Regions from separate parts of the Mucilaginibacter sp. NFR10 genome, predicted to be linked through region 2. Evidence: riboswitches for the same ligand, from Rfam matches in the RefSeq annotation. Region 2 holds a riboswitch; the other holds the start of a gene.
The links. Region 2 has a riboswitch for thiamine pyrophosphate ahead of BLP33_RS19040 (TonB-dependent receptor). Riboswitches for the same ligand answer to the same signal wherever they lie in the genome.
Positions count from the first base shown of each region.

Region 1: it holds a riboswitch for thiamine pyrophosphate, as region 2 does, so the genes downstream of both, thiS (sulfur carrier protein ThiS) here and BLP33_RS19040 (TonB-dependent receptor) in region 2, are expected to answer to the same signal.

Region 1 is NZ_FMTV01000002.1:727,960-744,655, reverse strand. Features, by position in the region: gene BLP33_RS10945 (MocR-like pyridoxine biosynthesis transcription factor PdxR) at 1-860, opposite strand, end outside; gene BLP33_RS10940 (carboxymuconolactone decarboxylase family protein) at 1,034-1,474, shown strand; gene BLP33_RS10935 (cold-shock protein) at 1,958-2,149, shown strand; gene BLP33_RS10930 (cold-shock protein) at 2,221-2,673, shown strand; gene BLP33_RS10925 (hypothetical protein) at 2,732-3,058, shown strand; gene BLP33_RS10920 (outer membrane beta-barrel protein) at 3,224-5,629, shown strand; gene BLP33_RS10915 (rhodanese-like domain-containing protein) at 5,896-6,825, opposite strand; TPP riboswitch at 7,112-7,203, shown strand; gene thiS (sulfur carrier protein ThiS) at 7,269-7,472, shown strand; gene thiC (phosphomethylpyrimidine synthase ThiC) at 7,490-9,373, shown strand; gene BLP33_RS10900 (thiamine phosphate synthase) at 9,373-9,981, shown strand; gene BLP33_RS10895 (thiamine phosphate synthase) at 9,978-10,622, shown strand; gene BLP33_RS10890 (thiazole synthase) at 10,633-11,400, shown strand; gene thiH (2-iminoacetate synthase ThiH) at 11,393-12,505, shown strand; gene moeB (HesA/MoeB/ThiF family protein) at 12,510-13,571, shown strand; gene thiD (bifunctional hydroxymethylpyrimidine kinase/phosphomethylpyrimidine kinase) at 13,581-14,411, shown strand; gene BLP33_RS10870 (TonB-dependent receptor) at 14,551-16,696, opposite strand, start outside.
Region 2 is NZ_FMTV01000006.1:2,657-19,352, forward strand. Features, by position in the region: gene BLP33_RS19020 (FAD-dependent oxidoreductase) at 1-1,425, opposite strand, end outside; gene BLP33_RS19025 (YfiT family bacillithiol transferase) at 1,516-2,052, shown strand; gene BLP33_RS19030 (acyl-CoA dehydrogenase family protein) at 2,378-3,469, opposite strand; gene pnuC (nicotinamide riboside transporter PnuC) at 3,793-4,425, opposite strand; gene BLP33_RS19040 (TonB-dependent receptor) at 4,495-6,948, opposite strand; TPP riboswitch at 7,009-7,227, opposite strand; gene aspS (aspartate--tRNA ligase) at 7,418-9,163, shown strand; gene BLP33_RS19050 (FKBP-type peptidyl-prolyl cis-trans isomerase) at 9,227-9,691, shown strand; gene BLP33_RS19055 (FKBP-type peptidyl-prolyl cis-trans isomerase) at 9,771-10,226, shown strand; gene BLP33_RS19060 (MiaE family protein) at 10,434-11,033, shown strand; gene BLP33_RS19065 (LytR/AlgR family response regulator transcription factor) at 11,407-12,108, shown strand; gene BLP33_RS19070 (acyltransferase family protein) at 12,169-13,110, shown strand; gene BLP33_RS19080 (FAD-dependent oxidoreductase) at 13,628-15,238, opposite strand; gene BLP33_RS19085 (SAM-dependent methyltransferase) at 15,235-15,951, opposite strand; gene BLP33_RS19090 (hypothetical protein) at 16,006-16,696, shown strand, end outside.

The DNA.
Region 1 (16,696 bases), on a different contig from region 2:
TGCATCCGTCTGTCTGCCCGCAAGGCTACTGTAGTAGGGTAATTATGGTGTGGAGTAACATACACCATACGGATAGGCTTTACCCGACAAATTTCACGCAATTCATCTACTATTATTCCATGTCCGTCAACCGGTATTTTTATAACGTTTGCCCCCGCCTGTAAAAAATTCATATTTGCCCCGGTCCAGCCTAAGTCGCCAATAACAATGTTATCGCCGGGCTTAAGTAAGGCTGTTGACACCAGATATAACCCCATGATGGTGCCGCGGGTGATCAGTATATTTTCAGAAGTGATATTCAATCCCCTGGTTTCGGCAAAATAAGTACATAATTCTTCGCGAAGCCATATTGAACCTTTAGGGTCGCCATACCCTAAACGGACATATTGGTTGCCTGCCCGTAGTTGCGTGCGGTAAGCCCTTGATAAGTCAGTCAACGGCGCTAAGCGACCATCAGGATAACCATCATCTAAATGATATTGGCTGGTATGTTTTATAAGCTTTCTGGCTAAATGGTCGGCATTGTCAATGTTATAGCCGGCTGTTTTTAAGTTGCTCCCTTTTTGGGTAGACCTCGCCATTAATTTTTCCGGCGCTATAAATGGCAATTTTTCACTTACGAAAGTGCCGTTTCCGGTTTCGGATTGTAGCCAGCCTTGCACTAACAATTCATCGTATGCGCGTACGATAGTCTTTCTGTGAACTTTCAGTTGTTCGGATAATTCCCGGGTACTCGGTAAGCGGTGCCCTGTAGTTAATGTTCCGCCTTTAATCAGTTTCAACAATTGATTCGCTATTTGCTGGTAAACCGGCTCAACAGAATTTGAACTAATGATAATTAGACTTGCAAGTGAATACATATCAAATTGGACTACCTATTATATTCAAATTGGACGATTTTGATAGTCCGGTAAAAATATATTTTTATAATCAAATATCGAATGCGAAAATCACTGCAATTATCCGAAGATCGGATCAGTAAAAATTGGAAATTGATTTATCATTAAACGAGCATAATATTTTAACAACAAATATGTATAAACGCAAATTTTTAAAGGATGCCGACGCAAAGGCATTTGACGCGATGATGGGATTAGAGCGATACCTGGCAACATCTTCGCTATCAAAACTGCACTGGGAAATGATAAAAATACGGGTTTCCCAATTAAACGGATGTGCTTATTGTATTGATAAACATAGTAAGGATGCCATCGCTTTAGGCGAGAGTGCGCAACGCATTATTTTGTTACCTGTATGGCGGGAAACTAACTTTTTTTCAAAAGAAGAACAGGCCATATTAGCCCTGGCCGAAGAGATGACTTTGATAGCAGGCAAGCATGTATCTGATAAAGTATATGACACTGCTATTGAACTACTTGGCCAACAGTACACTACCGAGGTTATGATGGCAATTATTGCTATGAATGCCTGGAACCGTGTGGGCATTACTACGGGAAGAAGGGCTGAGAAATAAACGCCATAAGGCTAACAGAATTCTGCTCTATATCAACCTGATTTCCAAAAGGTACCGCCACCTTACTAAAGCAAATTCCAACCCAATCAGGCACGAGTGTGCGTCGCCGACAAAGAGCGGTTGCATACTCGTGACTCTCAAAGTACACGCTCGGCTGCCGCAAGTGTCCTCTCACGCTGCCGCAAGCGCCCATGCTTATGGCCCCGTGTTCAGGTAAATAAAGTTTTATTTACACCAACTTCACGGTTGCAATGATCACAACAAGAGATGCAAAGCCAAAAGAGCAGCATGCCGGCTATGCACACCATTTATCAAAATGCACACCAAGTTTTTTAAAAACTAAAGAAGACTCAAAAACATCCATTAAACAACGCTCCAGGCCCTTTTCGGCAGCAATCAATTAAATAAATGTTAAATAATTTTACGAAAAGTAAAATATACCAATAATTAAAGTTATATTGCACACTTATTAACAACAATATAATGCAACAAGGAACAGTAAAATTTTTTAATGAAGCCAAAGGTTTCGGATTTATCACACCTAACAATGGTGGCAGCGAAATCTTCGTTCATTCAACAGGTCTGATTGACAATGTTCGTGAGAACAGCGCCGTTAGTTATGACGTTGAAGAAGGCCGTAAAGGTCCGAATGCAGTAAATGTAAAAATAGCTTAATCACTATATCATCATTTTAAAAGCATCCTCCCATCCGGGGGGATGCTTTTTTGTTACACTTAATCAAAAACATGGGTAGATCCACCGAAACATTTAACAAGAAAGAGCGCGAAAAGAAAAAGCTCAAAAAACAACAGGACAAAAAAGAAAAGGCCGAAGATCGTAAAGCCAACGCTGTTAAAGGACAGGGTTTTGAAGATATGCTGGCCTATGTTGACGCAAACGGCAACATTACCTCCGTGCCACAAGATCCCGGTAACCGGAAAAAGGTATTGGCGCAGGACATCCTCATCGGTACGCCAAAACAGGAGGAAGTTGAAGTAGAAATTGTAAGAAAAGGCACAGTAACATTCTTTAATGAATCTAAAGGGTTCGGTTTCATTAAAGATCTGCAAACCCAGGAAAGCATTTTTGTTCATGTCAACGCGGCTTCTTTTGCCATCAAAGAAAATGACAAAGTTACCTTTGAAATAGAACAGGGGCAAAAAGGGCCTACCGCTGTCAAAGTCGCTAAAGCGAGCTAAGGCTTAATTAACCATTGCAACAATAAACAAGATAAATCCTCATACAATAAATATCAGAATGACCGATAAACAAACAGCACACTACAAAGCCAGCGAATATATTTATGACCTGGGTAATACCGCTTTGGAGAATGGTTTTAAACCCGATGAGCATTGGGAGGTACAAATGGCTACCGCCGCTGAGAAAAAAGCTTTTGAGAAACAGTACTATCCCACAGTAGCGACAAGCGTACTGCCCGAACTGTTAAAAGCGACTTTTGCCCTGGTAAAAACGCAATTGAACCAGGTGATGAAGGCACAAACAGTGATACCGTCGGATCGTTTCGCCCCCGAGCCAGTGTACGAATACCTGGTTGCCTTTAATTTAAACCGCGTAAGGCGTTAATGTTGATAGTTTCCCAACCTGGCGCGGGTATGCAGGGTTGGGTTTAGATGCGGCATACCAGTGACTTTCAAAGTAAAAAAGTGATTTTCACCCATATTTTCGCACCTTAAATTGCAAACATCAGCCTAACCCTGATTATCTTACGGGATTATTAGGATTGACTGAATGACCCGTACACTTTTACTCTTTCTACTGGCCCTGTTACCCCTGGGCGGCTTTGCACAGCAGTTTACGCTGATAGTTGTTAAAGAAAACGCCCAGCCCGCCGATGGTGCTACCGTTAAACTGATACAGGCAAACAAACAGGCCAGTATGATCGTAACTAACGCCCGCGGCCAGGCCAGGTTTCAGAACATTGCGCAGGGAGCATTCAGCTTCTCGGTAACTTATACGGGATATCAGCCCCAAACCACCCGCAGCTATACCATTGCGGAGAATATTAAGCAGGATACCATCCGCATACAAGCCCTGAGTACTGTACTGAAAGAGGTGAACATCACTGCCAAAACGCCGCCGGTAGAGGTGAAGCAGGGAAAGGTGATCGTAAACGTTGATGCTTCGGTTACGAATGTGGGGGCCACGGTACTGGAGGTATTGGAGAAATCGCCGGGGGTAATGGTCGACCGTAATGGCGGCATTGCTTTACAGGGCAAGCCCGGGGTGCTGGTGATGATAGACGGCAAGCCTACCTACCTCTCCGGCGCCGACCTCAACAACCTGCTCAGCAGCATGAGCTCCACCCAGGTGGCGCAGATTGAGCTGATTGCCAACCCTACGGCCAGGTATGATGCCAGCGGCAATGCGGGGATCATCAACATTAAAACCAAAAAGAACCGGCAAAAGGGTTTCAACGGGTCGGTTACGGCCACGGCGGCGCAGGGTGTTTACTTCAAAACCAATAACACGCTCACGCTCAATTACCGCGCCGGGCGCGTCAGCACTTTCTTTAATTACAATATCAGCCGGCAAAAATACCTTACCAACCTGTACGCGCTGCGCAAATACACCGGCGCCGACGGGGCGACCACCGCAACGCTGGACCAGCCATCGCACTTCACCGGCACACTGCTGAACAATACGGCCAAAGCGGGGCTGGACTATGAAGTTTCGCCTAAAGCCACGGTTGGCATTGTGCTTGGCGGAACCATGATCCACCGCGAGGGTAACAATACGGCTTCGGCGCGCTGGCTCAACTCCAGTGGTGCGGCAGATTCGGTCATCGCTACCGATAACGCCAATAACAGCCGGTTTAAAAACGGCCAGGTGAGCCTGAGCCTCCGCCATGCCATCAGCAAAAACCAGGACATCAGCGCTGATGCCGACTGGCTGCACTACAACATTACCAGCGACCAGAATTTCAACAACCGCCTGCAAACCACCGGCGGTTATAACGAATCTACACGCGCCAACATCCCCACCACCATCAACATATTCACTGGCAAAGCCGACTATACGCTTAAAACCGACAGCGATGGCCAATTTCAGGCGGGCTGGAAATCGGCACACAGCAGTACCGATAACTCCGCCGGTTACCAAAACCTCAATGCGGGCCAATGGACTGATGACCTGACCCGCAGTAACCATTTCCTTTACAGTGAGAACATCCACGCGGTTTACACGCAATGGGAGCGCAAGCATAAGGCCATTTCCTATCAGGTAGGCTTACGTTATGAGCATACCGATTATCACGCCCATCAACTGGGTAATGTGCTGCAAAAAGATTCGGCCTTTTCGCGCAACTACGGCAGCTTTTTTCCCAGCGGCTATTTCAGTTACCAGGCCGATACTGCAAATAGCTTTACTTTAACGGTAAGCCGCCGCATTGACCGCCCGGTTTACCAAACGCTTAACCCATTTTATTTTATCATTAACAAGTACACTTATCAAACGGGCAACCCTTATATTTTACCCCAATACAGCTGGAACCTGGAGCTGAGCCATCAATACAAAAACCTGCTCACCACCACGGTATCTTACAGCAATATCAACAACTACTTTTCGCAGATCTTTTTGAGCGACCCTACCCTTGCGGGCATTTTGCTGTATACACAGGGCAACGTGGGGCGCACGTATATCATCGGCATATCCGAAGCTATCACGGCCTCCCCCACCAACTGGTGGACGCTAACAGCACAGGCGCTGTACAATTACAAAAAGCTGAGCGGTTTTAACGGCAATCATTACACATCAGATATTAACCAGCTTAACCTCAACGCCAGCAACCAGTTCACCATTAGCAAACGTTTTACAGGCGAGGTATCGGGCTTTTATACCACCCGCGCCCGCAATGACGTGCAGGAACGGCTATACCCTACCGGGCAACTCTCGGCAGGGCTGGGCATGTCGGTACTTAAAAAGAAGGCGACCCTGAAGTTGAGCATGCGCGATATATTCTATACCAACGCCATGGAAGGCTTAACGCAGTTCCCTAACGCTACCGAATATTTTAAAATTAAACGCGATAGTCGCGTAGTAGTGCTTGCGTTCACTTATCGGTTCGGCAAAACCTTCAAAACGGCCAAGCGCGACAACGGAGCAACCGATGAAATGCAGCGTGTGGGGAATGGGTAAAAACCCCACCCAAACCCTCCCCGGAAGGGAGGGCTTAAAAAAATGCAGATCAAAAAAGTCTCCCCTTCCGGGGGAGATTTAGCGGGGGCTTATTGCTTTAATCTTGCGGTCGTTTGCAACAAGCGCTGATATTGCTTTTATGTAGAGACGCATCACATGCTTCTCCCATAGGCCAGGCTGCTTAGCAGTTCATGAACATCAGGCATCTGTATGCGGAAGACGCATATGATGCGTCTCTACATTAAACAATTGAATTTGAATAGGCTTCAAAGAAATGTAACCTGCTGGCCTGATTGGGCCCATGCATCAATCCCTCCTACTAAAGGCCGGATGCGCTTCAGGCCAACTTTACGCAATTTCTCGGCATATCTTGCAGCGGTTATTTCATTGGGGCACGAACAGTAAATAACAATCTCCTTATGCCCGGCATATCGGTCGGCAATATCATTAAAACTGTTTTCGTCTATGGGAACTGAGCCCGGTATAAATCCATTTCTTGTGCGCTGATCTATCGGACGTGCATCAAGTATCACAGGGTTCGATTCTCCGTCAATCAGTTCTATCAAATCATTCACAGTTAACCTATCCGTTTCAAACTGCCTGATAAGGCGATAACGACGCAGCCATTTGAACAAAAGGTATAAACCGAACAACACGACGACAAATAAACCGCCCATCGTGCCATAATGACTTAATGCAGCGATCAAGCCATCAACCTGGTGCCGAAAAACTGCACCCAGCGTCACCGCCGCGCCGAGATAGATAAGTGCTGCGATAGATGAAAAAAACACAAATAATGTCACCCGCATTGCATAAACTCCGGCAACAACAGGTGCCAGTGTTGACAGCCCCGGAATAAATTTAACAATGGTTAACGCAGGGGCGCCGTAGCGTTCAAAAATATCGCCGGTACTGCGAACACAGGTATCCGGTGACATAGAAATTTTACATAATTTCCCAAGGATCCCTGTTCCGTATCTCTTCCCGGCAAAATATAATATAAGGTCGCCTGCTAAGGTACCCAGTGATCCGGTTAAAATGAGTATGATGATATTAGCTTCGGTTGCAGGCGTTACAGCAGTAGTTACAATCAATACTGCAAATGCAGGCAGCGGCAATCCAACACTCTGTAAAAGAGTGATCAAAAATACCAGCCACAGCCCATAGATTTGTATTAAATCAACTAATGCGTTCATACTCAGTTGCAGCTAAGATAAGACACTTATTTTTATTGACCGGCCCGATTTTGCCGATTAACAATTATTTGACATCAGGTTGAGAGTAGTTTATTATTTTATGGATTTTGAGTTAAGCTGACGATAATTTGCCTGATGCTTTCAAATTATTTTCGTCAGCATTAACACAATTCAATCACTTGATATTCAATACACTTACACGTTAAAACAAATTATCATCAGCAGTAACCAGATAGTCTTAACATAAAATTGATTTGGATTAATCAATTTTATTCCTTTAGCTTTACTGCAACTTTAGGGGTGTCCTGACGGACTGAGATAATACCCTTTGAACCTGATCCGGGTAATGCTGGCGAAGGGAAAAGTGACGACGACACTATTGGTGTTGTTTTTTCTTTCCTAATACGGGGACATTCCTACAGTTGAAATTTTAATGCAACGTAATGGAAGTAACCGTTAATCAACAAAATTTTATTGTGCCTGATAACTGCAATGTGCGGGCTTTGCTCGCTGATGTCTTGCAGCACCCTGACCGGGGGCTGGCCATTGCCATCAACGAAGCTATTGTTCCCAAAACCCAATGGGAAAACCACAAGCTCAATCGGGGCGATAAAATCATCATTATTAAAGCCACCCAGGGAGGATAAACACCCAATAGCCTTTTATGAAAACAGAAAAAACACCTACAGCACAAGCCATCACGCAAACACCGTTTCCGGCGTCGCGTAAGATTTACGTTAAAGGACAATTGCACGACATTGACGTGGCCATGCGCGAAATAAGCCTGAACGACACCAAACTACATGGCCGTTTTGGCGAAACCGAGCCCAACGCCCCGGTAACTGTTTACGATACCAGCGGCCCTTATACCGATCCAAACATAGCCATCGATGTTAAAAAAGGTTTACCCCGCCTGCGCGAAAAATGGATCACTTCGCGTGGTGATGTCGAGCTGCTGGATAGCATATCATCAGCATATGGCCGCGAACGCTTAAACAGTAAAGAGCTTGATCATTTACGTTTTGGCTACCAAAGTAAACCTTTCCGCGCCAAAGCAGGCATGAATGTGTCGCAACTGCATTACGCCAAAAAGGGCATTATCACGCCCGAAATGGAATACATCGCCATACGCGAAAACCAACGCATCGATCTGCTGAAAGAACAGTTGAACGGGCAATATGATATAATGAGCCAACAGCACCAGGGCCATAGCTTTGGCGCCAACACACCTAAAGGTTACATTACGCCCGAATTTGTACGACAAGAGGTAGCCGCCGGTCGCGCAGTTATCCCATCAAATATCAATCACCCCGAAAGTGAACCGATGATCATTGGCCGTAATTTTTTGGTTAAGATCAACGCCAATATTGGCAACTCGGCAGTTACCTCGAGTATTGAAGAAGAAGTAGAAAAAGCCGTTTGGGCATGCCGCTGGGGCGCCGATACCATTATGGACCTCTCGACAGGTAAAAACATTCACGAAACCCGCGAATGGATCATCCGCAACACACCTGTACCCATAGGTACCGTGCCTATTTACCAGGCGCTCGAAAAAGTGAACGGCAAAGCCGAAGACCTTACCTGGGAACTGTTCAGGGATACGTTGATAGAACAGGCAGAGCAGGGTGTTGATTATTTCACCATTCATGCTGGCGTTTTACTGCGCTATGTGCCTTTAACGGCCAAACGTATTACGGGCATCGTATCGCGCGGTGGTTCTATCATGGCCAAATGGTGCCTGGCCCATCATAAAGAGAATTTCTTATATACGCATTTTGAAGAGATCTGCGAGATCATGAAAGCGTATGATGTCGCCTTCTCGCTGGGCGATGGCTTGCGCCCCGGCTGTATTGCCGATGCCAACGATGCCGCGCAGTTTGGCGAGCTGGAAACCCTGGGCGAGCTGACCAAAATAGCCTGGAAGCACGATGTGCAAACCATTATTGAAGGCCCCGGCCACGTACCCATGCACCTCATCAAAGAGAACATGGAGAAACAATTAAAGCATTGTTCTGAAGCGCCTTTTTACACTTTAGGTCCGTTAACTACCGATATCGCTCCGGGTTATGATCATATTACTTCGGCTATCGGCGCTGCCATGATCGGTTGGTTCGGTACCGCTATGTTGTGCTATGTGACCCCTAAAGAACACCTGGGTTTGCCCAACAAAAAAGATGTTAAAGACGGCGTGATCACGTACAAAATTGCTGCCCATGCTGCCGATTTAGCCAAAGGTCATCCCGGTGCGCAGTATCGCGACAATGCGTTGAGCAAGGCACGTTTCGAGTTCAGGTGGGAAGATCAGTTTAACCTGTCGTTGGATCCGGATACGGCTAAAGAATTTCATGATGAAACCCTGCCTGCCGAGGGAGCCAAGATCGCGCACTTTTGCTCGATGTGCGGGCCAAACTTCTGCTCGATGAAAATAACCCAGGATGTGCGCGACTTTGCCAAAGAGAATGGTGTTAACGAAGCCGACGCCCTAACCCGTGGCATGGAACAAAAATCAAAAGAGTTTGCCGAAAAAGGCAGCGAAATATACCTGTAATGGAATTGATCGTGATATCGGCCCCGGATACTGTGACGGATGAAGCACAAATAATCAATCGCTTGTTCGGGGCCGGGTTACAGCGCTTCCATCTGCGCAAACCGGATTGGAATCTCGATCAATGTACCAATCTGATTACTCAGATTGACCAGGCCTATCATCATGCTATAGTTTGTCATCAGCATCATAGGCTGGCCAAAGTTTTTGAGATGCACTATTTACATTATCCCGAAAAGGATCGTATCAAAAGCGACCACCTGGATTTAAATATTCAGCTTAATCAGGGTTACCGATTGAGTACTTCGATACATGATGTTAGCGCCACATCCTCACTAAAACATTTTGAGTACACATTTTTAAGCCCGGTGTTCAACAGCATATCCAAGCCAGGTTATCAAAGCATGCTGCCTGCCGGTTTTTGTTTAGACCGTAATAAGTCCGGACCAAAAATAATAGCGCTTGGCGGCGTGGATATAACCAATTTAAACCTGCTAAAAAAAATGAATTTTGACGGAGCGGCGGTTTTGGGTGCTATCTGGCAAGATCCCAAGCAGGCTGTTTCCAATTTTATAAGCATTAAAAAACAAACCGAACAATTAAATCCATGATTGATAAACTGCATTATATCTCTCAACAATCTCAAAATGGCACGCACCTTAGCGCTATCAAAGCGGCTTTGGATGCGGGCTGTAAATGGATACAGTTGAGGGTTAAAGATCAGCCCGAAGACATCATTCTGCAATATGCCATCGAGGCCGTTAAACTTTGTGACGGGTACGGTGCCAGATTAATAGTGAACGACCATCCTGAAATTGCAAAAAAGGCGGGTGCCCACGGGCTGCACCTGGGTTTACAGGATATGCCCATACAACAGGCCCGTCAGATTGTTGGCCATGATATGATCATCGGTGGTACGGCCAATACATTTGCGCATGTAAAACAGCGCGTTGCCGAGGGCGCCGACTATATCGGCCTTGGCCCTTACCGTTTTACAACTACCAAACAAAAGCTGAGCCCTATTTTGGGGCTGGACGGTTATTGGGATATTATGGATCAGATGCGTCTTGCAAATATGAGTATCCCGGTAATCGCTATCGGCGGCATTGTGCCGGCCGATATACCGCTGATCATACAAAGCGGCGTATATGGTGTTGCGCTGTCCGGCGCCATCACCCACGCCACCAACGCCAGGCAAGTGGTTTCGGAATTATACCATCATTTAAATCAACCTTCGTTTAACGAAGCTTAAAATCAACACTATGTTAACCATCGCTGATAAAACATTTCAGTCGCGCTTATTTACAGGCACCGGCAAATTTAACTCGCCTGCCATGATGGAGGAGGCTTTGCTGGCCTCAGGCTCTGAACTGGTAACCGTAGCCCTAAAGCGTGTTGATGTAAAAAACAACGACAACGACGATCTGTTGCTGCGTTTAAAATATCCGCATATTAACCTGCTGCCTAATACCTCAGGTGTGCGGAATGCTAAGGAGGCTGTGTTTGCCGCCCAACTTGCCCGCGAGGCGCTGGAAACCAACTGGATAAAACTGGAGATCCATCCCGATCCCAAATACCTGATGCCCGACCCTATAGAAACCCTAAAAGCTACCAAAGAACTGGCGAAACTGGGTTTTATAGTATTGCCCTATATCCATGCCGACCCCGTATTATGTAAAAGGCTTGAAGAAGCGGGTACTGCGGCCGTGATGCCTTTAGGATCGCCGATAGGTAGTAATAAGGGCCTTAAAACCATCGATTTTTTAGAGATCATCATCAGCCAAAGCAGCGTACCCGTTATTGTTGATGCGGGTATAGGTGCTCCGTCTGATGCAGCCAAAGCGCTTGAAATAGGCGCCGACGCCGTACTGGTAAACACCGCCATCGCGGTATCAAGTAATCCAGTACAAATGGCCGAAGCATTTAAACTGGCCGTTAAAGCCGGCCGGATGGCTTTTGAAGCAAAACTGGCACAACCGGTATCACATGCTATGGCAAGTAGTCCACTTACTTCTTTTTTAGATGAGTAGTTTTAACGACATTTTTGAAACCTATAACTGGGATGATACCAAGGCCAGCATCTACGCTAAAACCAGCGCGGATGTTGAACGCGCCCTGGCCGCAGATAAACGAACATTGGAGGATTTTAAGGCCCTGGTATCACCTGCTGCAGCGCCCTACCTGGAGCAAATGGCGCGGATCAGCCAGCGCCTGACCCTGAAACGTTTTGGCAAGGTGCTGCAGATGTACGTGCCGCTTTATCTATCCAACGAATGCAGCAACATCTGTACTTATTGCGGCTTTAGTTACGATAACAAGGTAAAACGCAAAACGCTTTCGCCAATGGAAATTATGCAGGAAGTGGCCGTTATTAAAGAGATGGGCTATGAGCATGTATTACTGGTAACCGGCGAGGACAACGTGAATGTGCATGTTGATTATTTTAAAAAAGTGCTCGAACTGATCAGGCCTCATTTTGCCCATATCTCGATGGAGGTGCAACCGATGGATCTGGAAGACTATCAACAGCTAACGCCTTATGGCCTCAATACCGTGCTGGTATACCAGGAAACTTATCATAAAGAGGATTACAAAAAACACCACCCCAAAGGCAAAAAATCAAACTTTAAATACCGGGTGGAAACGCCCGACAGGTTGGGCCTGGCCGGGATCCATAAAATGGGACTGGGCGTTTTAATAGGTTTGGAAGACTGGCGCACTGATTGTTTTTTCACCGCGATGCACCTTAACTACCTCGAAAAAAAATACTGGCAAACTAAATACAGCCTCTCGTTCCCAAGGTTAAGGCCTTTTAGCGGCGGCCTCGAGCCAAAGGTAGAAATGAATGACCGCGAACTGGTACAACTGATCTGCGCTTATCGTTTGTTTAACGAAGAGGTTGAACTTTCGATATCTACGCGCGAATCTGCCAACTTTCGCAATAATATCATCAAGCTGGGTATCACCTCTATAAGCGCCGGTTCAAAAACCAACCCGGGCGGATATGCTGTTGAACCTGAGTCGCTGGAGCAGTTCGAGATCTCGGATGAACGCAGCCCGGCCGAGATTGCAAAGATAATTACCCAACAGGGCTATGAAGCGGTTTGGAAAGATTGGGATAGCTGTTTAACCTAAGAATATGCTTGAGCGTGAAGAATTGAAACGGTATAACCGGCAGATGATATTGCCCGAGTTGGGCCTGCAGGGACAAGAAAAACTAAAAGCAGCCCGGGTGTTGATGATAGGTGCCGGCGGATTAGGTTGCCCCATTTTGCAGTACCTGGTAGCAGCCGGAGTAGGCACCATTGGTATTGTGGATGATGACATGGTTGATATCAGCAACCTGCACCGGCAAATATTATATGCTGCCGCTGATATTGGCCAGCCAAAGGCTTTGATAGCCAAGCAAAAACTAAACCAGCTTAACCCTTTTGTAGAGCTGATAACATATACAGAAAGGATTACCCTTGCCAACGCCCAACAACTGATAACCGGCTTTGATTTGGTGATAGATGGCTCTGATAACTTTACCACCCGCTATCTGGTGAATGATACTTGCGTCACCCTTGGCAAACCGCTGGTATTCGGATCGATATTTAAATTTGAGGGACAGGTATCGGTGTTTAATCATCAGGGCGGCACCGGCTATCGTGACCTATTTCCTGAAGCGCCACCAGAAAATGAAGTACCCAACTGTGCCGAAATTGGTGTTATTGGCGTGTTACCTGGTATAATAGGTACTTATATGGCCAACGAAGCCATTAAGTTGATTTGCGGTATTGGGGAGCTATTATCAGGCAAACTGTTAACCCTGAATGCGCTTGACAACAGCATCAGTATTTTCAAAATTTCTGCCGCAACGCCTTCACTCCCGGTTAACATTTCTCAGCCGGTTGAAAGTGACAAAGTTATAAATGAAATCGACGCCGACACCTTTAAAAAATGGAGGGCGGAAACACCCGACCAAATTTACCTGGTTGATGTGCGTGAAACCTATGAATTTGACGATGAAAATATAGGAGGAATAAATATCCCGCTTTATGAATTGGAAGAACACGCTAATATTTTTCCAAGCGGTAAAAAGCTGGTATTTATTTGCCAAACCGGCCAACGCAGTAAAATAGCGGCTCAGCAAACCAGGTCTTTGTCGGGGATAGCAGCCTTCAGTTTAAAAGGAGGAATTAACGCTTTTAACTTTTAAAACGCGCTTATGCAGTATTATCAATATTGTTCGGTATTAACCATTGCCGGCTCCGATAGCGGCGGCGGTGCGGGCATTCAGGCCGACTTGAAGACCTTTGCCGCCCTGGGTTGTTACGGCACCTCAGCCATTACTGCCATTACCGCGCAAAACACCCTGGGAGTAACTGATATTCACGTTATTCCACCGGCAATGGTGCAAAATCAGATCAGCGCAGTAATGAGCGATATCCGGCCTTTGGCAGTGAAGATCGGGATGCTGCCAAATGCGGAAACTGTGCAGGCGGTAGCCGATGCTTTAAAAAAATACGAACCGCTACCCATCATCCTCGACCCAGTTATCAGCTCAAGCAGCGGAAAACAACTGGCAAATAACGAAGCATTGCTTGCCATGAAGGAGCTACTTTTTCCAATGGTAACCCTGCTCACGCCAAACCTGAATGAAACAACTCAACTAACGGGCAAACATGCCGGCAATGTTGATGATATGATAAACGCGGCAGAAGCATTGTTAGATTTAGGTAGCCAGGCCGTTCTTGTAAAAGGCGGCCACTTAGATGGGCTTGAACTCTACAACGTATATGCTGATCGGCAAGGTGTAAGAAAAACTTTCGCTTACCCTTTTATAAACTCCTTAAACACACACGGAACAGGTTGCACGCTGGCTTCAGCTATCGCAGCTTATATAGCACGAGGGCAATCCATAACCGAAGCCATTGCTTCGGCCGGGAGTTACGTTAGTATCGCCATCAAAGAAGGGCAGAATGTAAAGACCGGCGAGGGCTGCGGCCCTCTTAATCATTTTTTTAAGCCTCGTAAGTTGGCGAAGCTCAATTTCTGAAGGCATATATCGCTGCTTTTCAGGAAAACGTGCTTTTCATATGCCATTTCCCTGCATGCCCGGTTATCCGGTTAGGGACAGCACATCCACGATATATGCACTCACTGCCTGTATCATGGATGTGCTGATCAGCCTGTCTTTAATACCTTACTGATATACCAAAGTTAAACGCCGTGCCCCGGCCTTTTGAATAAAATCCCGGTTGCATGAACCATTGTGCACGTGCCGGAAAATAGTCTTCATTAAACAGGTTTTCAATGCCCAGGCTCAATCGGGTATTCTTATTCACTTTATACCCGGCAGCCACGTTGAACAGGTTATAGGCTTTTACAGCTCCTTCATTGCCATTGTAGATACCGGCAGCATTTTTTGCGAAACGGTTACGGTTGCCAATTCCTGTATAATTCAGGGTTATGTCCACCACCCGGATTGGTGAATAAATAACATTACCGGTAATCTTAGGAGCAGAGATTCGCCTGCCATTCAGGTAGGCATCTTGCGGGTCATTGTATTTCCCGTTTTGATTAACGTCCCTTTTTCCTTCTGTATAACTGTAACTACCGCCTATGGTTAACCGGCGGCTAAACATGTAACTGGCAGCTAATTCAAAACCGTATATTTTTTCAGGACTGCGCGCGGTATTAAATAAGCCGGTGGCCGGATCATATAATACCTCAATTCCCAACTTAGAGGTGCTTTGATAGGCTGAAGCTGAAAATACCAGGTTTTGATAACGGCTTTCAAAGCCCGCCTCATAATTATTCACTTTAACAGCATCGGTATTGATCTTATTAATGCTGTTCACCCTGGCATCGCGTAAAGCTAAACCGATGTCCATTACAGAAAAACCCTGGGAGAAGCTTATATAAGGGCTGAACAGTTGAAAACGATTATACTTTAAACCGGCATTAAACAAAGCGGTATTATATTTCAATACGCCGCCCGTTACATCAAATGATGGAGTTACCGTAGCACCGCTTGCATTGGTGATGCGTAATGTACGATAGTTGTCGACATCAATGTTAACACGTTCATACCGGAACCCCGTTTTGAACACCAGGTCCCGAATGATCATTAAGTCAGCTTGCGCAAATGGCGCCAGGTTGGTCATGTCCATGGTCGGTACCCAAACATGGCCGTCTACCAGCGGTTGTGAGGTTTTGTCTTTCAGCAAATCTATACCATAAGACAGGTTAGCGTTCAGCGATGGACGGCTGACCAGTGGAGTTTGGAGGAATAATCGTATGCCTTTTTTATCATTATGTGCTAATGACTGGCCATCGCCGCCATCAAAGCGACCTAAGGACACATAAAAAACATCCTGGCGTTTTTCATAATAAGCGTCCGCGTTTAGGCTCGTATGAGCGAAAAGATTGTCAACCTTGTAAGATAAATGCAGGTTGTGATTGTAAGCCGCCCCGGTAGGAATGCCCGCCGGTTTACCAAGTACACCGGTAGCTTTCTGACCTGTAGCCAGGTTGCCGTTCACCAGCGTAAAGTTGCTGTTCTGTAAGCTGCTATAATAGTTATATACCAATTGCAACCGCTGGTTACGCGTTGGCTGATAACCCAGTTTAGCAAAGGCATTATAGGTGTTTGTTTCACCAAGGCTGTAGTTGGGCCCAACCACATCGCCCCTGGCATCTTTGTATTCTCCGGTTTCTTCTGCCATGCCGCTTGCTACATAATCAAATTTCCCTGTTTTGCCATAAAACATCTGACTGATGCGACCGCCTACCGAATTACGTACTTTCACCAGTGAGCCGTTTAAATAAACGTCGGTTTTACCGGCAAACTTTGCCGAAGTATCAGGCACCAATGTTACATAGTTAACCAGGCCGCCGGCGGCACCATTACCGTAAATGGCCGTTGCCCCTTTTACGACTTCAATTTGCTGCAATACAGACGGGTCAATAGACCGCAGGTCCACCTCAGCATTTCTGAGTGGTGACGACTGGCTCACACCATCAATCATAACCAGCATGGGACGCCCCCTTAAGTTTTGACCAACATTACTGCCCGATTGCGCTGTCGGGGCAAAGCCGGGTACCTCGTTTGCCAGGATGCTGGTCAGGTCCGGGTTAACAGCAATCTCATTATCGAGTTTCTTTTTTGAAACGATGCTCACTGTTGATACAATATTCCTGGGGCTTTCCGGTCTTCTGGTTGCGGAAATTACAACCTCACCAAGCGCCTGGCTGGCTTGCTGTAAACGCCAGTTAATAGCCGTGTCGCGCGTTAAAGCAGGAAGTGATACCAATATGGGCTGATAGCCGACGGCAGAA
Region 2 (16,696 bases):
GAAATACGGGTCGGTTGGTTTAATATCGGCAAAGGGCATGATCCAGGCTTTAAAGTCGAGCAGCTCGCCCTGGATTATCCGCACATTTAAGTTTTGCGTAGTGGTTTTAAAAAAGGCGCAATAGGCTGCGGTTGCACCGGCACCCTGTCCAATGGCCATTTGTACGGATGGGTACATGGTACTGGCATTTACCAGGTGCGTTACCGACATGGCTTTTTCCGTTACCAGTAAATTATCCAGATCTTTCAATACGATAGCTCCTAACGGCACTCCATAAGCAGGGAAAGGCGGGTAAATAACTTTCGGAGCATTGGCATCTGTATAATGCTGCCCCGGCGAGGCATCGCCAACGGCAATGGCTGTACGGTAAAGTTTTGATTCGCGGTCGTAAGGTTTGTACACATCATCCAGCATCATCCTCACCAAACCTTTTGTCGCGCGACCTGCCTCGCGCAAATATGGAAGATATGGCAAATGATCGGGGGTAGTAAAGTCTTCGTCCAAACCGAGGTTTTTGTAGCCCAGTTCGGTTTGCAGATAGTAGATCAATCCTAAAGTATGCAAGCGTGCTTTGGCATAAAAAGCTTCCCGGTTTTCCGGCTTTAAATTATCAGGGGCAACTGGGAACTGGTTTCCGCATTCGGCCCATTTGATCATGTATTTATCATTGGGCAGCCTGCCATCATCAAGCATTTTTTTAATATTCTTACCCTTAAGGCAAGTGTACGCCGCGGCATCATAGCCTTCGGGCCTGGCAATGGTCTTATCTGCCGCGGCACCAAAATCTTTCAAAATAACAATCCAGCTAAGGTCCTGCAACTGTGCCGATTCATTATCAGGCGCCAGGGCTTCGTTAGTTTGCTTTTTAGCCTCAAAACCATAAACGTAGGTTTCGCCTGCTTTGGCGGCCACATCACCGGTTTCGGTAGCATCAATAACTACTTTAGCTTTTACGGTAGCGGTTTTCCCGTCGAGGGTGATAGTTACATCCCAACCGGTGCCATCTCTTTTAATGCCTGTAAATGGGGTATTTAGTTTTACAGTGAGGTTTTTTACCGTATCGGTTATTTTTTTGAGGATAGCGGCCCCGGTATATGGTTCAAATCTTAGCGTAGCATTGTAAGCCGTATCATAACCCGGGGTTTTGCTATAAAAATCCCGCACCCTGCGCCTGAACTCGCCCCAGATGCCTGTTGGTAAATTGCGGTTACCTTCAACTATGCTCATCCCGCCAGCTGTCATGCTGCCGCCAAGCCAGGGGCTTTGTTCAACTAGCATGGTTTTCAGTTTGCTTCGTGCACCTTGTATTGCGGCTGCTGTTCCGCTTGCGCTTCCGCCTACAACTAATATGTCGGTTTTAATGGTTTGCGCAAAGGATAGCGTACAGTTAAAAACTAAAAGTACCGCCAGTAACTTTTTTATCATTAGTTAAATTAACAATCTACAGAACGCTAAAATAGGCCAAAAGCTTGTGGTAGTATAAAATAATGCCTAATTTAAATTTTTTTAACATTTATGATGACAGACGAACAAATGAAATACCCTATTGGGAAGTTTGCGCCCCCGGCTTCATACACTACCGAAGATATGCGCGGCTGGATTGAAGATATTGCTACCCTGCCGGGGAAGCTGCGTCATGCAATTGCCGGCCTTAATTACCAGGAACTGGATACGCCATACCGCACCGGCGGCTGGACACTACGCCAGGTGATTCACCATTTGGCCGATAGCCACATGAATTCCATTACCCGCTTTAAGCTTGCCCTTACTGAAAATAACCCAACTATAAAGCCATATGAAGAGGCCGACTGGGCATTGCTGCCAGATTACCGCCTGCCGGTTGAGCCATCATTAAAAATGCTGGAAGGCATCCATCAGCATTTTGTAGCCCTGTTTGAAAGTTTCACCGAAAACGAATGGGCACGCACATTTGTACATCCGGCCTCGGGCGAAACGATATCGCTGAAAAAAGGACTGGCCCTGTACGCATGGCACAGCAACCACCATTTGGCACATGTAACCGAAACGGTGAAGAAGTTTGCGAAGGTTTGATTTGAGGTGAAAGGATAAAGGTAAAAGGCGAAAGGTGTGTTTTACCGGAATCAAGTTTATGTTCCCTCAGGGTCTCTCTGCGAGAGGCTCTGAAGGGACGTTATGACGTAAATGTAAGTTATTGATTATCGGATGCGTTTTTTAATTGATTTATAAATATGGGCGTTGCCTGCGGCCCGGGCTGTACGCTCATACTGCACAAGGCCTTAGCCACAGGCCGGTATCCGCTCCCATCCCTAACGCAGCTCCATGCACCATCTTTAAATAAATTTCAAACGTCATTCCGATTTTTTACGGGGTTACGAACGAGCTAACTGAATATCTTTTAATCAATCGATTCAAAGGTTAACAGCGAATGCTGACCTGCGGTATGCAGGTCCCGCCATACCTGGTTAATTTCCGTATCGGGGTTGGCGGCAGATAAACCACAGTAGGTATAAAGCCTATCCACACTTTCGCGCGAAACTTTGGCCAGCTTCCGGCTCATTAAACTTACTTCCGGTAAGCCATTATTATCATCCGAGTCAAAGTTGTTCCATGAGTTATCAACAACCTCGTAAAATTCCGCACGGATTTCATTGAGTAAGGTGGTTTGATCGGCCAGTAATTGTTTAATGTATCTTTTTTGAGGGTTGGTTAAACGCGGGTTTTTCATCCGTTCATCAAACGCCGGTCCGCAGAGGTCAAGAAAATGAACAGCTAATCCCGAAAGGTTAGCGGCCAGCGTTGCTTCGGCTAATTGCAGAAAGGGGTAGCGATATAAAGGTTCGTTTACAACCGTATACTGCGGGTCGATCTTAAAACAACGATTTTTATCAACGTACAGGTCTTTTACTTCATAGGCATCACTTCCGGTGGCCATCATGCCAACGTACCTCCAGGCCGGTAAAACGCGTACATCTTTTTTATCAAAAATAAAAGGTAATATCAGTGGCTCACCATCATCATTCAAAACAGTTTCATCGCCTTTTTTAATGATGCAATTTGCAGTGATATGTGTGGCATGATGTGCACCGCTGGCATATTTCCAGGTACCGTTGATGATATAGCCATCTCCGCTAATGGTAGCTGTACCTGTTGATGCACCGCTACCTGCCAGGCACAATTGCGGATTGGTCATGATCTCTGCAGCTAAAGCCGGATCCAGAAATCCACCAAACCAACCTGCACCGGCACAAAGGGTCACAACCCAACCCAAACTGCCATTGGCCCAGGCCAAACTTTCTTCCAGTCGTACCATTTGCGGCAAGGCCAATTGCAAACCGGAATAAGCTTTCGGCACTAAAAATTTAAACCAGCCCTGTTCATAAATAAGCGCCAGCTGATCGGGCTGCAGCTTGCCGGCCTGCTCAGCTGCAGGAGCTGCTTTCCGGATGATATCTACCCATTCGGGTTTTAAATTTTGTGATGGATGCATTTTTTATTTAGCTTAAAGCTGAAAGCAAAAGGCTTAAAGCGTAACAGACAATACTCAATTTACCATCAGGATAACAAAAGATACTGACAGTATTTTGTCAGTGTTCAATTTTTGAAAAACGGGTGTTCAATGATTCGGCTCCTTAAAAACACAAAGTACTGATTACCAGAACCAAGGCGTTCAATTTGATTAAAATTGAATTTTAATCAATTCGTAAAGCATTGGTTATCAACCATGTTTATTTTTCAAAAAACGCCGGGTGTTTACACTTTTTAAAATTGAACACCTGGTACAACCTGGCCATTGAACATTCTTCCTAACCTCTAATCTCCAACCACCAACCGCTCTGCCTCGACTTGTTTCTTCCATTCAAAATAGCCCCATATCGCTATAATAAACAGGAAGATGGTGAGCATGGCAAACATAGGCAGCTTTTTGTAAAACAGAAGCGGCACCGCGAAGAAGTTGGAAATGTTCAAAAAAATCCAATTCTCCATTTTACGGCGTGCCAGCAACCACATACCTGCCCAGGCGGTAGAGGATACCAAAGCATCCCAGCCGGGCACGTTTGACGGTGTAAAATACTTAGCAGGTAGGTTTTTGATCATGTAATAAAATACCACCCCACCCACAATGCTGATCGCCAAACTTATTATCCATTCATTTTTGGTGGAGTAGGTAATTTTTACCGGAGGCTCGTTACGCTTCTTTATCCAGTAGATCCAGCCATAAACGCTCATTACAATGTAGTAGCCGTTCAGTACCGATTCGGCATATAAATGAACTTCCATCAGCAGAAATATCGAGATGGCCGTACCCAATATTCCTGCCGGGTACAACAATATGTTATTTACGCGGGCCAGCAGCACCTCGGTAACACCCAGCGCAACAGCAAGCCATTGCAGCCAGGTAGTTTCCTTTATTTGTTCAATGAACAGGTCGAGCCAGTGTTGCATATCCTAATTTTCAATTCGTGAAATTCGATCCAATTCGTAAAATTTGTTTCGATATAAAATTAGTGCCCATTAAAATCCCAGACTCAACGATGCCATAAAGTTCCGGGGCGCCTGCGGGAAGTAATAGTTGTAGTTAATTACATGTCCTCCTTCAATATCCGGGTAGGTAGCCCCATTATTTTCATACTTCTCGCTGAAGATATTATTAACCTGCAAGCCTATAGTTATGTTTTTAACTGAGCGAACACTGAAGCTGTACCTCAGCCTCACATCGTTCACAAAAAAGCTGTTCAGCAAACGGTTGGCGGCATAAGGATTAGCGGCATTATCGGGTGCTATGCCAAAACCTTCGGGATTATGGTTCATGGTATTATCTAAATATTGCTTACCCACATATTTGCTGATGAAGGCAATTTCTCCGCCTTTAACAGGACTGTAACTGATTACGCTTGAACCTGTGAAAGACGGCGAATAGGCAATATCTGTTTTGGCAAAAGTTTCTTCAACCAGCGAGCCATCGTCATAATTAGAGAAAAACTGGTGATAGTTTTTAATCTTGTTAGTACTGAGCGTTGCGGTAGCGCTCCAGTTTAACTGATCAGTGATTTTCACTTTTCCGCTGAATTCCAAACCCGCGCGGTAGCTGTCCTTTACGTTGGTACGCACCGGGCTGCCTACATCATTCAATGAGCCGGTTAATACCAGTTGATTTTTATATAGCATGTAGAAACCATTCAACTCCCCGCTAAAAACAGGTGAGCTGAAGCGGTAGCCGGCCTCAAAATCTTTCAGGTTTTCTGGTTTCGGCCGGTTTTGCGGAGGCGAGTCGACATAATCATCGCGGTTGGGCTCATGGTTGCCCACCGCAAAGGAGGCATACACATTACTGTGCTCATTAAACTGGTAAGTAACACCTGCTTTAGGGTTAAAGAAGTTTAACTGCGCTGTTTGCTGCGCATTGTTAAGGTTTTTGTCGATACCGAAGAACGAATAATTAATGTGGCGGTATTGCATATCGGCATACAACAAAAATTTATCTACATGCCATTCGGCACGGCCAAAAATGTTAAAATCTTTCTTTTTGGCATCATCCCGATAGTATTGATAGTTAGGACCAACGCCTATACTTTCTTCGGCAGAAATAATATTACCATAATGCGCACCTTTATATTCATTGTAGGCGCCACCAAGATTGAAGTTCAGTTTGGTAGTAGGCTGATATTTTAAGGCATAAGTAACACCATAAAAATCATTATTAAGCCACAGCCTGCGAACAAGATTAGTGGTTGAAATAGTATCGGTACCATAAATAACAGGTGATAAACCATAATTACTTACCGCATCACCTTTCCTGTACTCTTCGTAATAACCTTCGCCATGAGTGTAATGCAGGGCCCCGCTGAACGACAGTTTATCCGAAAACTTTTTATCGTACAGTAACTGGTAATGGTTTTGCAGGTAATCGTCAACCTGGTCTTTATAAAAGGTTCCGTTACCCATATCTCCCAATTCGTTATAAGTGCGGTTATCCGGGCGGGTATCATCACCTATTACATAATCGGCCACGCCGTTCCAGGCCTGGTAGGTACGCTCATGGCCCGAGAATACATTAAGCCTCAAGGTGCTGTTATCACCATAGTAAGCACCGCTCACAAAAAAAGATTTCAGACGGGATGATGCACGGGCGATGTACCCATCAGATCGAATGCGCGATAACCTCCCGTCGATACTAAACCTGCCGCCAAGCAGACCTGTCCCTACACTTACGGTGTTTTTTAGTGAACCGTATGAACCTGCTGAGTTATCGAGCTGAGCATAGGCGGTGTCCCTGCGGGTAGCGGTTTGTACATTGATACTACCGCCAAAGGCACCTGCGCCATTGGTTGAAGTACCCACACCACGCTGGATTTGCAGGGTGTTGATAGATGATGCAAAATCGGGCAGATCGACAAAATATGCGCCCTGGCTTTCAGCATCATTTAAAGGAATGCCGTTAACGGTTACGTTAATACGCGATGCGTCCGACCCGCGGATCCGGATCCCTGTATAACCTATACCTGTACCTGCATCCGAGTTGATTACCACTGATGGCGTTTGATTTAACAAATAAGGCAGGTCCTGACCAAAGTTGTTTTTTTCGAGATCTTTTTTGCTGAGGTTAGTGAATGCTGTAGGTGAGTTTTTACCTGCACGGGTAGCTGTTACAGTAACCTCATCAGCAGTAAATGTACTGCCGCCCAATAAAAAGTTGATTGATTGATTAGCAGCAAGTGTAACACTTTTGGTTAAAGGTTGATAGCCGATATAGCTGACTTTAACGGTATAATTGCCTTTTTTCAGATCGTTAAAACTATACTTACCTGCAGCGTCTGTAATAGTGCTTTGCTGCGGGTTTAAAATAGTGATAGTTGCGCCGGGCAATGCTTCGCCGGATTGATTGGTTACTTTCCCCGAAATGGAAAGCTGGGCCGATGCCATAACAGGCAACAACAGGGCCATAACAGCCACAAATAAATTTTTCAAAATGTTGTAACAAAAATTGAGTTAAACCATCTGCGCGCCAGGGTAACGCGGCAGTACACTTAACTTATTTACCTTTATCCCTCCGCCGGCATTATCCGGATCAGGTGTGGGGGGAAGTCGTGAGCCGGAAGTCGTTAGTCCAAAGTCGCTTTGACTTAAGGCTTAAAACTTAGTACTTATTGACTTACTCCCTGGGTATGATCTCAGCCCGTCTTTCAGTTTGGTAAAACAATCTGCAGTTTGTTTTGCAACCAAAGCAAGGCACCCCTTGAGAATTATTGAGGCAAAGATAGGATTTAAGTCCGAAAGTCAATGGTCAGGAAGTCCGAAAGCTGAATATCTGCACTCAAAAGCCAGTAAGCCTATAGATTATGCAGAAAGAATACTGTTACTTTCGGACTTTCCGACTTTCGGACTTCCAGACTTCCAACTAAAACCCTACTTTTGCAGACTTTTATAAAACATTGTTATGCTTAGAACTCATACCTGCGGCGAATTAAATATCAGCCATTTAGGCCAAACCGTTACTTTATGCGGTTGGGTACAAAAATCGCGCGATTTGGGCGGTACCACTTTTATCGATGTGCGCGACCGTTATGGTTTAACCCAATTGATATTTAACACAGATACAGATGCTACCCTGCGCGAAAAAAGCCGCGGGCTTGGTCGTGAGTTTGTGATCAAAGTTACCGGTGATGTAATTGAACGGGCCAGCAAGAATACCAAAATCCCAACCGGCGAAATTGAAATTGCCGTTACTGATATTGAAGTGCTTAATGCCGCCAAGCTGCCGCCGTTCCTGATTGAGGACGAAACCGATGGCGGCGAGGAACTGCGTGCCAAATATCGCTACCTCGACCTGCGCCGTAACCCTATCCGCAACAACCTGGTACTTCGCCATAAGATGGCGCAGGAAGTGCGTAAATATTTAGATAAGCTTGATTTCATCGAAGTTGAAACCCCGGTACTGATCAAATCGACTCCAGAAGGCGCGCGTGACTTTGTGGTGCCAAGCCGCATGAACGCAGGTGAATTTTACGCCCTCCCGCAATCGCCCCAAACTTTTAAGCAATTATTGATGGTAAGCGGCTTTGACCGTTATTTCCAGATCGTAAAATGTTTCAGGGATGAGGACTTACGTGCCGACCGCCAACCTGAATTTACGCAGATCGACTGTGAACTTTCATTTGTAAGCCAGGAAGATATTCTGAATATATTTGAAGGCCTTACCCGTCACCTGTTCAAAACTGTAAAAGGTATTGATTTGGTTGAACTGCCGCGCATGTTGTATTCAGATGCTATGCGTTTATACGGATCTGACAAACCCGACCTGCGGTTTGGGATGGAGTTTGTTGAGCTGAATGACATTGTTAAAGGCAAAGGATTTAGCATTTTTGACAATGCAGAACTGGTTGTTGGCGTCAACGCCAAAGGCTGCGCAGGTTATACCCGTAAACAGGTTGATGAGCTTACCGAGTGGTTAAAACGCCCGCAAATCGGTGTAACCGGCATGATATACTGCCGTTACAATGAGGATGGTACTCTGAAGTCATCAGTCGATAAATTCTATAATGAAGATGAGCTGACCAACTGGGCCGCTGCTTTCAATGCCGAAAAAGGCGATTTAATGCTGATCCTGGCCGGTGGTGCCGATAAAGTACGCAAACAACTGAATGAGCTACGTTTGGAAATGGGCAACCGTTTAGGCCTGCGCGATAAAAATACTTTTGCACCACTATGGGTTGTTGACTTCCCGTTGCTGGAGTGGGACGAAGAAAGTGGCCGTTATCATGCTATGCACCATCCGTTCACCTCGCCAAAACCCGAAGACATTGCCATGCTGGATACCGAACCGGGAGCTGTACGTGCCAATGCTTATGATTTGGTGATCAACGGTACCGAAATTGGTGGTGGCTCTATCCGGATCCACGACCGCGGCTTGCAATCATTGATGTTCAAGCACCTTGGTTTCTCGCCGGAGGAAGCACAAAAACAGTTTGGCTTTTTGATGGATGCTTTTGAATATGGAGCACCTCCGCATGGTGGTATTGCTTTTGGTTTCGATCGTTTGGCATCGATATTTGCAGGTTTGGATTCAATTCGCGATGTGATCGCATTTCCTAAAAATAATTCGGGCCGCGATGTGATGATCGATTCACCATCAACCATTGCCGAAGCACAAATGACCGAACTAAAAATAAAAACAACGGTTTAACCAACCCAAAACATACACTGAGCCTCCTTTATTGCAAAGGGGGCTTTTATTTGGCCAACCCTCATGAAAAAATACGTTCTATTGCTAAGCGCGGTTATTATTACACTGATGATGTCATGTGATAACTCAGCGAAATTAAACCGTGCTAAACAAGCCCAAACAGATGATTCGCTGATACGCGTTTACCTGAAGGCCAACCCGCAGATCAAAGTGCAGAAACACCCCTCCGGTATTTATTACCAGGTTTTATCCGAAGGCAAGGGGAGAAATCCTAACGAAAATTCGTTGGTCACTGTAAATTATACCGCAGCGCTGTTAAATGATATGGTGGTTGATAAAGCAAGCGGTTTTTCAAGCTCGTTAGACCGTTTGATTAAAGGCTGGCAAATAGGCATCCCGTTGGTAAAAGCGGGCGGCACCGTATTGCTCATTGTACCCTCGGGCCTCGCCTATGGTGCCAATGGCGTAGGCCGCATCCCCGAAAATTCGGTATTGGTGTTCACCGTCGATTTAACAGAATTTAACTAATCTTCCCAAAATAAGTTCAATTATTGTAGCGTTCTGTAGCTTTTGCGCGTCAAATTAATCCAAACAGAACTATTAACTAATGAAGAAATTTCTATTATTCGTATTCGCCCCATTGGTGATCCTCACCTCGTGCTCAAAAGACAAATTCGATGCCTCAAAACAGGCAGCCACGGATGATGCCGCTATTAAAGCTTATATCGGTACTGACACTGCTTTTCATACTACTGCTGATGGCTCTGGTGTTTATTACAAGATAGTAATCCAGGGAACAGGTGCAAATCCAACCATTAAATCGACTGTTAAAGTAACTTATACCGGCAAACTATTGGATGGAACTACATTTGACTCGGGCACCATTAACCAAAGCCTGCAGGGCCTTATCAAGGGTTGGCAATCGGGCCTGCCGTATGTAAAAACCGGCGGTCGGATTATTTTGGTGATCCCCTCAAGAGAAGGCTACGGCAATAGTGCGGCCGGAAGCATCCCCGCAAATTCGGTTTTGGTATTTACAATTGATCTGCTTAGTTTTAGTTGATTTAACTAATGCTATAGAAAAACCTTGCTGGTATGGTTTTTACTGCCGGCATGATGTGCTAAACACGGCAACCGGTACTCATACCGGATCAAGCGCCAATAACGAAGGCTATCCCATAAAGATGGTCTTCATTTTTTAATTTCCACGGTAAAAATACCTTTTACCTTTCGCCTTTAACCTTTCACCTCCAAAAACTATCTTTGTACTGTGAGTGAGAAAACCATCCTAAAACTGCAGTTGCCTACCGATCCGCTTTGGGTTAAAAACGTGGTAGAGAGCAATATTGAAGAAATTTTGACCGATCATGCTTTTTGTGAACAAAAGGCTGCCAGCAATGCCATTACCCTTATTGTTCAAAACCCAAACCTGAGCGAATTGGTACAGGAAATGGCCCTGCTGGTGCAGGAAGAAATGGATCATTTTAAACGCGTACATGATATTATATTGGAACGCGGTTATATTCTCGGCCGCGAGCGGAAGGACAACTATGTGAACGAGCTCAGAAAATTTATCATCACCGGCGGAGGCCGCGAAGCCCAGCTAATTGACAGGCTGCTGTTTTCGGCCATGATAGAGGCCAGGAGCTGCGAACGCTTCAAAGTGCTGTCCGAAAATATTAATGATGAACAACTGGCAACTTTTTACCACGAACTAATGGTAAGCGAAGCAACCCACTACTCTATGTTTATTCGGCTGGCCAAAAAATACGCTGAAGAAATTGATGTTGAAGCCCGCTGGAAACAATTTCTGGAGTATGAAGCCCAGGTAATTCAGAACTACGGTAAAGGTGAAACTATTCATGGGTAAGTTTTGAGTCTGAATCGAAGCTTTGACGTGTTGACCTGTACGCTTTACTTACTACTTAAACTACAGACTTTTAAGTTAAGACTGTTCATGGCCTTTCCGCTGTTTTTTTAAATACCCGGGGCCAGTGCAAATATGGCGTAAGCAAGCGCGAACCTGCTGCTATTGATATTAGAATTAATATTAATGAGCGCAATATTTCATTTTACTGCAAAAACCGGGTTTTTGGTTTACGGAAAAGTGATTACCAGCATACCGGCATCGGCATAAACAACACCAAACAGCGCCTGGACATTGATATCCTGGCAGGCATTTGTTCAATATAAGCAGCCTGAATAATGAGTATATTGTTCAACTTACTTTACAAACTTAAATTATGGTGCTTAAATGTATAGCCATTGATGATGAACCGCTGGCCTTAAGGCTTATAAGCGAATATGTATCACGCTTCCCGGCATTGCAAATGGTTAATACTTTTGAAGATGCTATAACCGGCGCCGAATTTTTAAAAAACACCCCAATAGATCTTCTTTTTGTTGATATCAACATGCCCGATGTTACCGGCATTGACCTTGTGCGCTCTTTGCAGACTAAACCCATGGTAATATTTACTACCGCCTATAAAAAGTTTGCGTATGAGGGTTTTGAACTGGAAGCGATTGATTATATTTTAAAACCGATAGATATTAAACGCTTCACCAAAGCTGTTGAAAAGGCGTTTGATTACTACAAGTACAAAAACAAGCCCACCGACGACGAAACTGACGAAAGCCTGTATGTATACTCCGAATACCGCATGGTTAAAATAGATCTGGATACTATTGAATATATTGAAAGTATGGAGGATTATATCAAGATCCATATCACTAATGATAAAACCATCCTTACGCTGATACCCATGAAAAAGGTATTGGAGAAATTGCCCTCCGCCAAATTTCAGCGCATTCACCGCAGCTATATCGTACCTGTCAACAAGATCCGGTCTATTCAAAATCGTAAGGTGCGGCTTACAAATGTTGAGCTGCCGGTAAGCGAAAGCTATAATGATTTTGCACGCAACTGGTCGAAACAGAAGTAAAATGAATGCAATTATCATGATTGGCTTATCAATAACAATTAATCAACTGGCTTTTATATAATGACTTTAACAGAGAATAAAACCAGGCAACATATCCAGCAGGTTGATTATATCAGGGCAATAGCTTCATTGGCGGTAGCTTTGTTTCATCTTGGCGGCAAATCATTACCCGGCCTGCACTACGGCTGGCTGGGCGTTCAAATGTTTTTCCTGTTGTCAGGCTTTATAATTTGCTGGGCTATTCCTGAAAATTATAGCTGGGCCTTATTCCCCAAGTACATTTTAAAAAGAATAGCACGCATTGAGCCGCCTTACATAGCCTCCATATTATTAACCATTTTGGCCGGGTATTTATTAAACACAAATTATCGGCCCGATATCAGTAACATATTAACCCACTTAGCTTATATCAACAATTTTACTGGTCGCCCATACCTAAACCCCGTTTACTGGACGCTGGGGATTGAGTTGCAATATTACCTGTTCATCGGCGTTTTCTTTCCAATTATTATAAAAAAATGGGGCGCCATCTCCCTGCCCCTGATTTGCTTATTGCCTTTATTTATACCCGTACCCGGATCAACACTGTTAAACGTTTTTCCTTTTTTTGCTCTTGGGATATTATATTACCTGTACCTGACAGGTAAAAAGGGGGTAGCTGAGGTTTTGATATATGGCGTAGCTGTAACTGCCATTGGTTTATATGGTGCGGGGTGGCTTCCTATGGCTGCCGGCCTTCTGGCACTTGTCCTTTTAATACTGCCGTTAAAACGCTATCCGGTTATTGCGTTTTTTTCCAAAATCTCTTTTTCGCTATACCTTACCCATGATGTTGTTGGGAGCAGTCTTGTAGCTTTTATGGGTATGCACCTGCCAAAAACATTTGGATTCAGGGCGTTTGAATTTTTAACAGGCATTGCTGTGAGTATCAGTTTTGCTTACCTGTTTTATCGCCTGGTGGAGCTGCCCTGTTTACGGTTATCCAAACGGATCAGATACTGATTAACTGGTTATTTACAGGCGTTTAAACTATTTTCCACTCCTTTTACATTCACCAATACAAAAGCGCTATTCATCGATACATTATTGATAAAAACCGGCTTTGCCCCCATATTTATATCATAAACCAATTATAACCCCATAAATGGTTTATTAATACCCCTTTTCATAATAGTTGCGATAGTAGCGTCTGTATGTTAGTAGTTACATGCAGGCGCTTTTTTAAAAACAGTATTCCGTTGGAAGCAAAAAAGTTACTCCCCCTAATCAGCCTTTTTTTTTTCTTTTTATCAGTTCGCAAAACAAACGCGCAAAGCCTTGGCGATCCTGTGGTGAGCATTACCGAGATATTCCGTCAGGAATATATTACTATATAATAGATTTAAAGAATTGGAATTTAATGAGCGGCTGGGTGATGGTGGTTTATTAGTCCATGGCCAATAGTCGATAGTCCATGGTAAATGTGACAGAAATGAGGCTTTGACTTCTACAGGTGACTTTTAACTTCAAGAGCTATGGACTATTGACCATCGTCTATGGACTTCATCCCCGCTACATTCAGCAAATAATTATCCATCATATCAATATCCACCACATCATTTAAAAAACCGATATGCATATCCGGGCGTATGATGAGGGCTTTCTTTTGGTTTTCTTTGATGGCGAAAGCATCGAAAATGTGTTGATTTTTTGTTGAAGGCGGCAGGTAAAAAAAGTTGAGACTGGCCCCATAGTTTTGGGTTATCCATTTGGCGATGGTAAACAGGTCGAGCTCTTTGAGCTTGCCTAAACAGATGAGCGTAAAACCCGGTTTACTGCACCATTCATGCAGGTCGGTTTCCACCTCCCGTTTTTCGTCGAACACTTTGAGATAAGGAAGCCTGTCGCCTGCTTTGATCTGGCTGGCATGGCTTAAGTTAAGGTTTATGGCGCTATCGCGATAGGAGATACCGGTTTGCGATACCCGTTTAAAAAAGGCTTCGCGAAGGCTGGGCTTCCTCCATACCCATTTTAAAACAACAGGCAGCAAATATTTCTTTAATAAGTTAATGAACCAGTTACGCGACAGGATCATTTTAAAGATCCGGTCGGTAGTATTGAGCAATTCTTTTGCTACAGGCATCCTTTCCTGCGCATAGCTATCTAACACCGATACCTTAAGCTGGTTATTAACCACACCTGCCAGTTTCCAGGCCAGGTTATAGGCGTCCTGCAAACCGGTATTCATCCCCTGGCCGCCAACCGGCGAGTGGATATGCGCGGCATCGCCAATTAAAAAGCAGCGCTGCTTCCTGAATTTATCGGCCATGCGGTGATGCAGGCGGTAGGTAGTGAACCAGTTGGTATGTTCAACAATGATCTGTTGTTGGGTTACATCCCGCAAATGCGGTAACACCTCTTCAATTTGAAGCTCGTCTTTTTTATCAAACTCATCGGGCAGGTTGCCTACCACACGATAGCTCCGTTCATCGGGCATGGGGAAAAAGCCCGCGAAACCTTTTTTTGAGAGGAACAGGTTAACCTTATCGCCAAAGTCGGAGTCTATTTTTATATCGGCCAAATAAAATTGGTGCTGGTAGGTATCCCCATTAAAAGGAATATTCAGTTGCTTGCGCACAGTGCTATGGGCACCATCTGCCGCAACCAGCCAATCGCAGGTAATGGTTTCTTTATCCTCGCCGCTTTGCAGTTTCAGTGTTACCTTATCAGCATCCTGGCTTAGTGACAGCAACGATGTGTTCCAGTATACCGGGCAGCAGTTGAGGGTAATAAAATCCAGCAATAACCGCTCGTTTTTGCTCTGCGGGTACATCTGGATAAATGGAAAAGCCGTTTGCATTTCGCCAACATTGGCAAGCGAAAGACTGGCAACCTCTTCACCGTCCTGGTTAAACTGTACACCTCCTCCCCGTTTACCATCATTGAGCACTTTATCGACAATGCCCATCTGCCGATAAATCTCCATAGACCGTGCCTGAACTGCAAGCGCCTTTGAATGGGTGGTTGGTCCCTGCTTGCTATCAACAATTACCGGCTGCACACCATAGCGCAAAAGCTGGGCGGCCATCATCAAACCTGACGGACCGGCGCCTACTATTACAACCGGGGTATGCTGCTGGCTTATGGTCATTTATTGCCGTGATAGAGTAAAAAGATGGTTGGGCGCTTGTGCAGGTCAGGCACTTTCTTTTGCCATTCGGCAATGGTTTTAGTTTGCACAAACTCAGTTGCGGAGGTCAGGTCGCGGGCTATACAAAGCTTGGTTTTGGGATTGCCTGTTTTCAGGATCTCCTCAAGCATGGGGTTATTGCGGAAAGGTGTTTCGATAAATAGCTGGGTTTGATCAAGCTTTATGGCTGTGCTTTCCAGCTCTTTGATCTTTTTAGCACGAAGCACTTTATCAATAGGCAGATAGCCGTGAAATGCAAAACTTTGTCCGCTGAAGCCTGAAGCCATCAGCGCCAGCAAAATAGAACTTGGGCCAACCAGGGGTACAACCTTAATGCCCATGCGGTGGGCTTTATCCACAATCTCGGCACCGGGATCAGCAACACCGGGACAGCCGGCTTCACTCATCAAACCCACATCATTACCTGCTTGCAGGCCTTTAAAAAAGTCAGCCTTACCCATGTCGCGGTTATGCTTGCCATAATCATGGATCAAAAGCTCGCTTTGCGGGGTTTTCAAGCCGGCCTCTTTTAAAAAGCGACGGGCGGTTTTTTCATTCTCCACGATGTACTCCTTGATACTGTTTATGGTATCAGTAAGGTATGGTGTAAATGATTTTGCAGCCGCGTCATCGGCCAGCGGTACGGGAATTAAATAAAGGGTTCCATAGGGCATATTGCAAAGTTGGTGTTTTTTGTTTAATTTAAGCTATCAAAAGGAGGCTGAAAAATGAGGCAATTAGGCGCAAACTGGTTTATTGAAGGTCATATTGATTTTGAATACAAAAAATATATCCTGTTAAGCTACCTGCAGGAAATTAACAGTCACTTTGATAACAGCCGGTTATATCCCAACCTGGCCGACCTGATATTTCATTATAACAACCTCATCGATTTTAAAAAGAATAAATCGCTGTTACAGCAGGCTTTTCCGCAACGCTTAACACAGGCTGATATCGACGCCGTAAAGCTTACCTATCAAAAGATCATTATGGATGATCAAAGCATGCAGGAGATAGAGCAGATCATTACCTATGCCTTAGGCAAAATGGACCCGGCTATAAAAACCGGCAGGGACATTTATGATTTTGTAGAAAGCCATGTGAATATTGATCCGGTGGGCATTATCCCTTTAATGCCCTATCACGGTTATTTTTCGTTACAGAATGGCAAAGAACGCACCAACCGGGTCTACGAGTACCAGATCACTATTTTTGAAGGTAAGGATGATAAATACCGGGGCATTAACGTAGCTTTTGTTGATGCCTACGAACAAAGTATCACCAATACCCCCGAAAGTATTAAACTGCATCTCATAAACCGGAACAAGTTTATGCCCAACCCCGCGGTTTACTATGTACACAGCGATATCACTTTTCCGCTTGAGCAAACACTGCTGCCGGTGGCCAAAAGAAGCCTGG